One region of the Saccharothrix camelliae genome, then DNA from elsewhere that is predicted to be linked to it. Evidence: riboswitches for the same ligand, from Rfam matches in the RefSeq annotation. Region 1 holds a riboswitch; the other holds the start of a gene.

The links. A riboswitch is a leader RNA that binds a small molecule or an ion and turns the genes downstream of it on or off. The one in region 1 is predicted to bind glycine.
Region 2: linked by a shared signal. The riboswitch ahead of gcvT (glycine cleavage system aminomethyltransferase GcvT) and the one ahead of gcvH (glycine cleavage system protein GcvH) in region 1 are both predicted to bind glycine.

What each region holds. Positions count from the first base shown of each region.
Region 1 covers NZ_CP160453.1:2,446,460-2,450,830, reverse strand. Annotated here, with positions in the region: gene AB0F89_RS12010 (glutathione peroxidase) at 1-279, shown strand, start outside; gene AB0F89_RS12005 (L-serine ammonia-lyase) at 318-1,682, opposite strand; gene gcvH (glycine cleavage system protein GcvH) at 1,687-2,067, opposite strand; glycine riboswitch at 2,185-2,280, opposite strand; gene ald (alanine dehydrogenase) at 2,474-3,580, shown strand; gene AB0F89_RS11990 (hypothetical protein) at 3,925-4,107, shown strand; gene AB0F89_RS11985 (hypothetical protein) at 4,114-4,371, shown strand, end outside.
Region 2 covers NZ_CP160453.1:3,282,801-3,287,171, forward strand. Annotated here, with positions in the region: gene AB0F89_RS16150 (CaiB/BaiF CoA transferase family protein) at 1-22, shown strand, start outside; gene AB0F89_RS16155 (hypothetical protein) at 427-588, shown strand; gene AB0F89_RS16160 (helix-turn-helix transcriptional regulator) at 780-1,268, shown strand; gene AB0F89_RS16165 (hypothetical protein) at 1,377-1,796, shown strand; gene AB0F89_RS16170 (DUF3817 domain-containing protein) at 1,793-2,095, shown strand; glycine riboswitch at 2,160-2,248, shown strand; glycine riboswitch at 2,249-2,347, shown strand; gene gcvT (glycine cleavage system aminomethyltransferase GcvT) at 2,470-3,573, shown strand; gene glyA (serine hydroxymethyltransferase) at 3,589-4,371, shown strand, end outside.

The DNA of each region.
Region 1 (4,371 bases):
GAGCCGGGCACGGCGGAGGAGATCGCCGAGTTCTGCTCGACCACCTACGGCGTCACGTTCCCGCTGTTCGAGAAGATCGAGGTCAACGGCCCGTCCCGGCACCCGGTGTACGCGGAGCTGACCGCGTTCGCCGACAACGACGGCGCGGCGGGCGACGTGCAGTGGAACTTCGAGAAGTTCCTGCTCTCCCCCACCGGCGACGTCGTCGCCCGCTTCCGGCCGACCACCCAGCCGGAGGACGAGGCGGTCGTCAAGGCGATCGAGTCCGTCCTGCCGTGACCCGCGGGCCGGGGGCCGTCACCGACCCCCGGCCACGCTCAGCACTCGATGACGTTCACGGCCAGGCCGCCGCGTGCCGTCTCCTTGTACTTGACCTTCATGTCCTTGCCGGTCTCGCGCATGGTCTTGATGACCTTGTCCAGCGACACGAAGTGCGAGCCGTCGCCGCGCAACGCCATCCGCGCCGCCGTGATCGCCTTGATCGACGCCAGCGCGTTGCGCTCGATGCACGGGATCTGCACCAGTCCGCCGATCGGGTCGCACGTCAGCCCGAGGTTGTGCTCCATGGCGATCTCGGCCGCGTTCTCGACCTGCTCCGGCGTGCCGCCGAGCACTTCGGCCAGCCCGCCGGCCGCCATCGAGCACGCCGAGCCGACCTCGCCCTGGCACCCGACCTCGGCGCCGGAGATGGACGCGTTCTCCTTGAACAGCACGCCGACCGCGCCCGCCGTCAGCAGGAACCGCACCACCCCGTCGTCGGACGCGCCGGGCACGAACCGCGTGTAGTAGTGCAGCACCGCGGGCACGATGCCGGCCGCGCCGTTGGTCGGCGCGGTCACCACCCGGCCGCCGGCCGCGTTCTCCTCGTTCACCGCCAGCGCGAACAACGTCACCCAGTCCATCACCCGCAGCGGGTCGGTGGCGTAGTGCTCGGCGGTCATCCGCTGCCGCATCTCCGCCGCCCGCCGCCGGACCTTCAGCCCGCCCGGCAGCACGCCGTCGATCGTGCAGCCGCGCTCGACGCACTCCTGCATGACCGCCCAGATGTGCAGCAGGCCGGAGCGCACCGACGCCTCGTCCCGCCACGACAGCTCGTTGGCCAGCATCACCTCGCTGATCGACAGCCCGGTCTCCCGGCACCGCGCCAGCAGCTCGTCCCCGGTGCGGAACGGGTGGGCGAGCGGGGTCTCGTCGGCTTTGATCCGGTCGGCCCCGGTGGCCGTCTCGTCCACCACGAACCCGCCGCCGACCGAGTAGTACACCGCCGAGTCGACCTCGGTGTCACCCGAGTGGGCGGTGAAGCTCATGCCGTTGGGGTGCAGCGGCAACGACTTGCGCCGGTGCATCACCAGGTCGGGGTCCTCGGTGAACGCGATCTCCCGCTCACCGCCGAGCCGCAGCCGCCCGGTGGCCCGGATCTCGGCCACCCGCCGGTCGGCCTCGGCCGGGTCGACCTCCTCCGGCCGGTGGCCCTCCAGCCCGAGCAGCACCGCCTTCGGACTCCCGTGCCCGTGCCCGGTCGCGCCCAACGACCCGAACAGCTCCACGTGCACCCGGTCGACGGTCCCCAGCACCGGCCGCAGCCGGTCGACGAACATCACCGCCGCCCGCATCGGGCCGACGGTGTGCGAGCTGGACGGCCCGATGCCCACCGAGAACAGGTCGAACACGCTGATGGCCACGGCGTCAGTCCCCGGTCAGTTCCGCGTACTTCGCCGCGGTCAGCAGCCCGGTGGCGTCGGTCACCGCCACCTTGAACAGCCAACCCCGGCCGTACGGGTCGTTGTTGATCAATGACGGGTCGTTCACGGCCTCGTCGTTGACCGCCACCACCTCGCCGCTGACCGGCGCGTACAGGTCGCTGACCGACTTGGTCGACTCCAGCTCGCCGCACACGTCGCCGGACTTGACGACGGCGCCGACCTGGGGCAGCTCGACGAACACGATGTCGCCGAGCGACCCGGCCGCGTAGGAGGTGATGCCGACCGCCACGGGGTCCTGGGTACCCGGCGCCCAGTCCACCCACTCGTGCTCGGGCGTGTACAGCAGGTTGTCCGGAAATGTCACGACAGCTCTCCTCAAGGCAAGGTCCGGATCCCCTGCTCTGTCCTGGGACCTGAGAGCTTCACCGCGGCGTCGCGGCTTGCACCGTGGGTGCGCGTCGAGCGCGCTTTCCAGAGTCGCCTCACCCGAGCGGTTCTCGCTGCCTGAGAGTGTGCGGGGGTGCTTGCTCCTTCGGCGCCCCGGCACGTTCACCGAGGTCTCTCCCGCGCGGGTTCCGGCGCTGTCGTCGCGCCGCGGCCGATGTTCAGTTGGTTGGACGCACGCTAGGTGCCACACCAACGGGTGTCAACGCGACCACCGGCTTGTGCGATCGGCACAACCCGACCCCGGCCCGTTGGTGCCCGCCGCACGATGACACCGAAATCGCGTTACCGGACCTTGGGTGTAACACCGGCCGAAGGAGCCCACCGTGCGGATCGCCGTCCCCCGCGAGATCAAGAACCACGAGTACCGCGTCGCGCTGACACCGGCGGGCGCCCACGAGCTGGCGCAGCGCGGTCACGACGTGGTCGTCGAGACCGGCGCGGGCCTCGGTTCGGCGATCACCGACGAGGAGTACCTGGCCGCCGGCGCGAAGGTCCTGGCCACCGCGGACGACGTGTGGGCCGAGGGCGACCTGGTGCTCAAGGTCAAGGAGCCGATCGCCGAGGAGTACCCGCGGCTGCGCAAGGGGCAGGTCCTGTTCACCTACCTGCACCTGGCGGCCGACCAGCCGCTGACGCGGGCGCTGCTGGACTCCGGGACCACCGCCATCGCCTACGAGACCGTGCAGACGTCGAACGGCGCGCTGCCGCTGCTGGCCCCGATGTCCGAGGTCGCGGGCCGGCTGGCGCCGCAGGTGGGCGCGTTCGCGCTGATGAAGCCCTCCGGCGGGCGCGGCGTGCTGCCCGGCGGCGTGCCCGGCGTGCACCCGGCGCGGGTGGTCGTCATCGGCGGCGGCGTGGCGGGCCTGAACGCGGCGGCGATCGCCGTCGGCATGGGCGCGGACGTGCAGATCCTGGACACCAACGTGGACCGGCTGCGCCACATCGACGCCCTCTACCAGGGCCGCCTGCGCACGGTGACGTCCAACCGCTACTCGGTCGAGCAGGCCGTCCGCGAGGCCGACCTGGTCATCGGCGCGGTGCTGGTGCCCGGCGCGAAGGCGCCGAAGCTGGTGAGCAACGAGCTGGTGGCCGACATGAAGCCCGGCGCGGTGCTGGTGGACATCGCGATCGACCAGGGGGGCTGCTTCGCCGACTCGCGGCCGACCACGCACGCCGACCCGACGTACCAGGTGCACGACGCGGTCTTCTACTGCGTCGCCAACATGCCCGGCGCGGTGCCGCGCACGTCGACCTACGCGCTGACCAACGTGACGCTGCCGCACGCCGTGGCGCTGGCCGACCGGGGCTGGGAGGCGGCGCTGCGGTCGGACCCGGCGCTGGCGCTCGGCCTGAACGCGCACGACGGCCTGCTGACCAACCTGCCGGTCGCGCAGGCGCACGGGCTGGCCCACACGCCCCTGGAGCTCTGAGCGCCGGAACCGCGAAGGGCCCCGCTCACCAGGTGTGAGCGGGGCCCTTCGGCGTTGAGACGGCCCGCTCAACCAGCCTGGGGGTCACTGGGAGCGGGCCGCGTCACCAATCCTAGCCGGGATCGGGGGTCCGTGCCCAGCGGGCCCACCGAACCGGGGCGCATTTCGCCCCCCGGTGGCCAACGGACCGTGCGCGACCTCAAGCAAACGAGTGAATTCGGGGCGTAACGGGTAAGTCACGACGCCCTCACGGCCGATGCACAGGGCGGGAACCCCGCAGCTACGCAGCGGGGTCGTCCGCCCGCGTGGCGCGCTCGCCGCGCCACTCCCCGATCGGAGCGCAGATGGCTGAACCCGAGGGTTGGATCGACTGCCACGACCCGTTCGGACGAGACCGGTCGATGACCGTGCTCGTCGAGGACGACCGAGTTCTCCTGGTCGCACCGCCCGGCGAGTCCGCTGTGATGTCCGTCACGCAGACCCGTCGGCTGCACCGCCTGCTCGACCAAGTCGCCGACAGGATGTGAGCCGGCGTGGACGAGGCACTGCGGGCCGCCGTGCTGCGCCGGCTGGCGCTGCTGGACGAGGCCGCGGAGCGCGGTGAGGCGGACGCCCTCGTGCCGCTCGCGCGGTCCGAGATCCACCGCCTGGCCGACGGTTGGCGGCTGCTGCTGACCCTGCACCAACCGGACCCGGACGGCCGCTGCGGCGCCTGCCCGGGCATCCTGCGGCACAAGAAGTGGCCGTGCCAGGTGTGGACGATGGCCCACCAGCACCTCATCGGCGAGGGC
Region 2 (4,371 bases), 840 kb from region 1:
ACGTTCGGGCGTGATCGGCTGAGCCGGCTGCCGGGCACCGGAAAAAGGACGTGAAAAATCACCTGAAGGGGTACCGGAAATAGGTGGCAGCCGCCATCGGCCTTTGTCACGCTGCGTGCGTGCCTCGGCGCAATCAGGTGATGGGCTGTGCAGAGGTGGTGGTGTCGCTGTACCTCGGTGTCCGTGCCAGGGGGGTGGGCGAGTGCCCGTACCTTGGTGATCGGCGGGACCACAGGTCCCCTTGATCGTCCGTTCGGGTGACCCTGAACAGGGCTGATGCATGTTTGCGTGGTCGTTCTTGCGGCCGGTCGGGCGATCACGGCGGGTCCGGCCGCCATCTTCCGGGTGAATGGGGGACCATGGCTCTCGACCTGACCGGAGCGGCGACCCGCCGCCCTGCCCAGTGACACGGACGGAGACCGATCAGTGAACGTCAAGAAGGTGGTGACGCTGGCGGCGGTCGCGCTGGTGCTGTTCCTCCTGATCACCCAGCCGAACGAGTCCGCGGGGGCGGTGAAGACCGCGCTCGGGTGGCTCCAGTCCGGCGCCGAGTCGATCATCACCTTCGTCCGCAGCCTGTTCGCCTAGGGCCCCCGTCGAAGTCCGCGCAATGCGGTCACGATCGGTGACTATGCGCCCCGAACGTTGCACCGTACGGGTGGAATGAGGGCTATAACGCCCTGGTAACAGGGTTTTGGACAAACAAGGGTCTAGCGGTTGTCGGTACCCGCTAATACGGTGCGTCGCATTGGCTGATCTTCGACCGATGAGGAGGCAGAATGGTCGAGGACTCCGGAGTCGACGAGCTGTTGCGGCAGTGGGCGGCTGAGCGCTCGGACGACGCCGAGCTGCAGGAGGTGAACCGGATCAAGGACGCGTGGCTCGCGGAAGCCCCGCCGTCCGCGCCGGGGATCCCGGTGCAGCGGGCGAACGGCGGACCTCGCGGGCTCGTGCAGGTCGAGTCCGCCGATCCGGCCTACGTGACGGCGATGAGGAAGCGGGCGCCCGAGGTGCCCGAGGTCCTGCTCGCCGCCGCCGCCAGCTACTGGCAGCTGGTCGGCGACCTGTCCGAGGCGGAGCTGTGGTGGGACGCGGGCATCAGCCCGCTGGACCAGCGCGCTCTGGACTACCGGGCGGCCGGGCTCACGCCCGCCGACCTCGGTCGGCGCCTCGGCCCGATGACGGTGCTCCAGCACCTGCGTCGGGGCAGCGCGGCGGCCTGGTGCGTGGCCAGGCTGCAGAGGCAACGCCGGGACGGCGTCGCCTAGGTCCGACGAGTCGGGCGGGCTCCTGAGGTCGGGGAGCCCTCGCCCGGAGGGGCGGGCTCCTGTGCGGGAGCCCCAGCCCTGGTGGACCGAGCAAGTACTCTTGAGCTCGTGCAAGGCTTCATCACCCCCAAGCGGCTGCTGATCGCGGCCGCCTGCCTGGCGTCGCTGGTCGTGTGCTGCGGCCTCGCCTACTGGCAGTGGGAGCGGTTCTCCCAGGCGGGCGGCACCTTCCAGAACCTCGGCTACGTCTTCCAGTGGCCGCTGTTCGGCCTCTTCCCGGCGTTCATGGTGTGGCGCATCGTCAAGCTGGACGCCCGCCGCAAGGCGGAGGACGCCGCCGCGGCCTCGGCCGGGCCCGCCGACGGGCCCGCCCCGGAGCCGGTGGTCGCGCCGTCGCGGCCGGTCGTTACCGTTGAGCCCATCAGAGCACCCGCGGTGGACGACGAGGACGAAGAGCTGGCGGCCTACAACCGCATGCTCGCCGAACTCCACGCGCGGACCACCGTTGAGGGGAAGGCAGGGCGATGAGCGGCGCGTTGACCAGGTTCCGGTTCATGGCTTACGTCGTCGGCTGCGGCCTGCTGCTGCTCGTCGTCGCGATGATCGCCAAGTACTCGGGCGGCAACGAGGGCATGATGCGGGTCGTCGGCCCGGTCCACGGCTTCCTCTACGCGGTCTACCTGGTGCTCACCGTCGACCTGGCGCTCAAGGCCCGCTGGTCGATCAAGGGCACCGTCCTGGTGCTGCTCGCCGGCACGATCCCGTTCGTGTCGTTCTACGCCGAGCGCAAGGTGGTCGAGAGCGTCCGGGCCGCCAAGGCCCTGTGACCCCCGGGTTGACCAGGGCCGTCCGGCACGCCTAGCGTCTGCGGCGACAACTGGACACGGCCGTCGATGTCGAGCGGGAGAGTCCCCGACCAGGGGCGCCGAAGGAGCAAATCCTCCCCGGAATCTCTCAGGCACAGCTACCGCCCGACGAAGGCAACTCTGGAAAGCAGGCGCGCCACCGCGCCTCGCCCACGGTGCAAGCCGCCCCTCGCGGGGTGGTGAAGCTCTCAGGCCCATGACAGAGGGGGAGGCTCACTCGACGAGGAGTCTCCGATGGACCGTGTCATCCTTTCGCTCGTGAATCCTTCGGACGTGCCCGCCCGCCGACCCGACCGGTCGGCCCTTCGGCATGTCCGCACCCAGGGAGGACCCGCCTGATGGATAGCCGCCGCACGCCCCTGCACGCCGAGCACGAGGCGCTGGGCGCCATGTTCACCGACTTCGCGGGCTGGCGGATGCCGCTGCGCTACGACAGCGAGCTGGCCGAGCACCACGCGGTGCGCACGTCGGCGGGCCTGTTCGACCTGACCCACATGGGCGAGATCCTGCTCACCGGCCCGGAGGCGGGCGCCGCGCTGGACCACGCCCTGGTCGGCCACGCGTCCGCGATCGGCGTCGGCCGCGCCCGCTACACGATGATCTGCGAGGCCGACGGCGGCGTGGTGGACGACCTGATCGTCTACCGCCTCGGCGACACCGAGTACCTGGTCGTCGCCAACGCCTCCAACGCCGCCGTCGTGCACGAGGCGCTGGTCGAGCGGGCCGGGGGCTTCGACGCGGTGGTCGAGGACAAGTCGACCGACTACGCGCTGCTCGCCGTGCAGGGCCCGAACGCCACCGCCATCCTGGCGGGCCTCACGCCGACCGACCTGGCCGGCGTGAAGTACTACGCGTCGTACCCGACCGAGGTGGCGGGCAGGCCCGTGCTGCTGGCCCGCACCGGCTACACCGGCGAGGACGGGTTCGAGCTGTTCACCGCCCCGGACGACGCCGCGCACGTGTGGCGGGCGCTGCTGGAGGCGGGCGCGCCGCACGACCTCAGGCCCGCCGGCCTCGGCTGCCGCGACACGCTGCGGCTGGAGGCGGGCATGCCGCTGTACGGCAACGAGCTGGGTCGCGAGCGCACGCCGTTCCACGCCAACCTCGGCCGGGTGGTCAAGCTCGACAAGCCGGGCGACTTCGTCGGCCGCGACGCCCTGGCCGCCGTCGCCGAACGGGGTGTCGACCAGGTGCTGGTCGGCCTGAAGACCACCTCCCGCCGCGCGCCCCGGCACGGCTACCCGGTGCTGGACGCGGCCGGCGAGCGGATCGGCGAGGTCACCAGCGGCGCGCTGTCGCCGACCCTGGGGTACTCGGTGGCGATGGCGTACGTGGCCGTCGGCAACACTGAGCCCGGCGCCGCGCTGTCGGTGGACGTCCGCGGCAAGCACGAGCCGGTCGAAGTCGTCGCGCTGCCCTTCTACAAGCGCAACAGCTAAGGGAGAGACCCACACATGTCCGAGCACTTCAACACCTCCCTCGCGGAGTTCGACCCGGAGGTCGCGGACGCCGTCGCCGCCGAGCTGCACCGGCAGCAGAGCACGCTGGAGATGATCGCCTCGGAGAACTTCACGCCGGTGTCGGTGCTCCAGGCGCAGGGGTCGGTGCTGACCAACAAGTACGCCGAGGGCTACCCGGGCCGCCGGTACTACGGCGGCTGCGAGAACGTCGACGTCATCGAGCGGCTGGCGATCGAGCGGGTCAAGGCGCTGTTCGGGGCCGGCTTCGCGAACGTGCAGCCGCACTCGGGCGCGCAGGCCAACGCGTGCGCGATGTTCGCCCTGCTGCAGCCGGGCGACACGATCCTGGGCCTGGACCTGGCGCACGGCGGCCACCTGACCCACGGCATGCGGATCAACTTCTCCGGCAAGCTCTACAACGTGGTGCCCTACCACGTGTCGGACGAGGACGGCCGGGTCGACATGGCCGAGGTCGAGCGGCTGGCGGCCGAGCACCGGCCCAAGCTCATCGTGGCGGGCTGGTCGGCGTACCCGCGGCAGCTGGACTTCGCCGAGTTCCGCCGGATCGCCGACTCGGTCGACGCGTACCTGATGGTGGACATGGCGCACTTCGCCGGCCTGGTGGCGGCGGGCCTGCACCCGAGCCCCGTGCCGCACGCGCACGTGGTGACGACGACCACCCACAAGACGCTCGGCGGCCCGCGCGGCGGGGTGATCCTCACCAACGAGGCCGACCTGGCGAAGAAGATCAACTCGGCGGTGTTCCCCGGCCAGCAG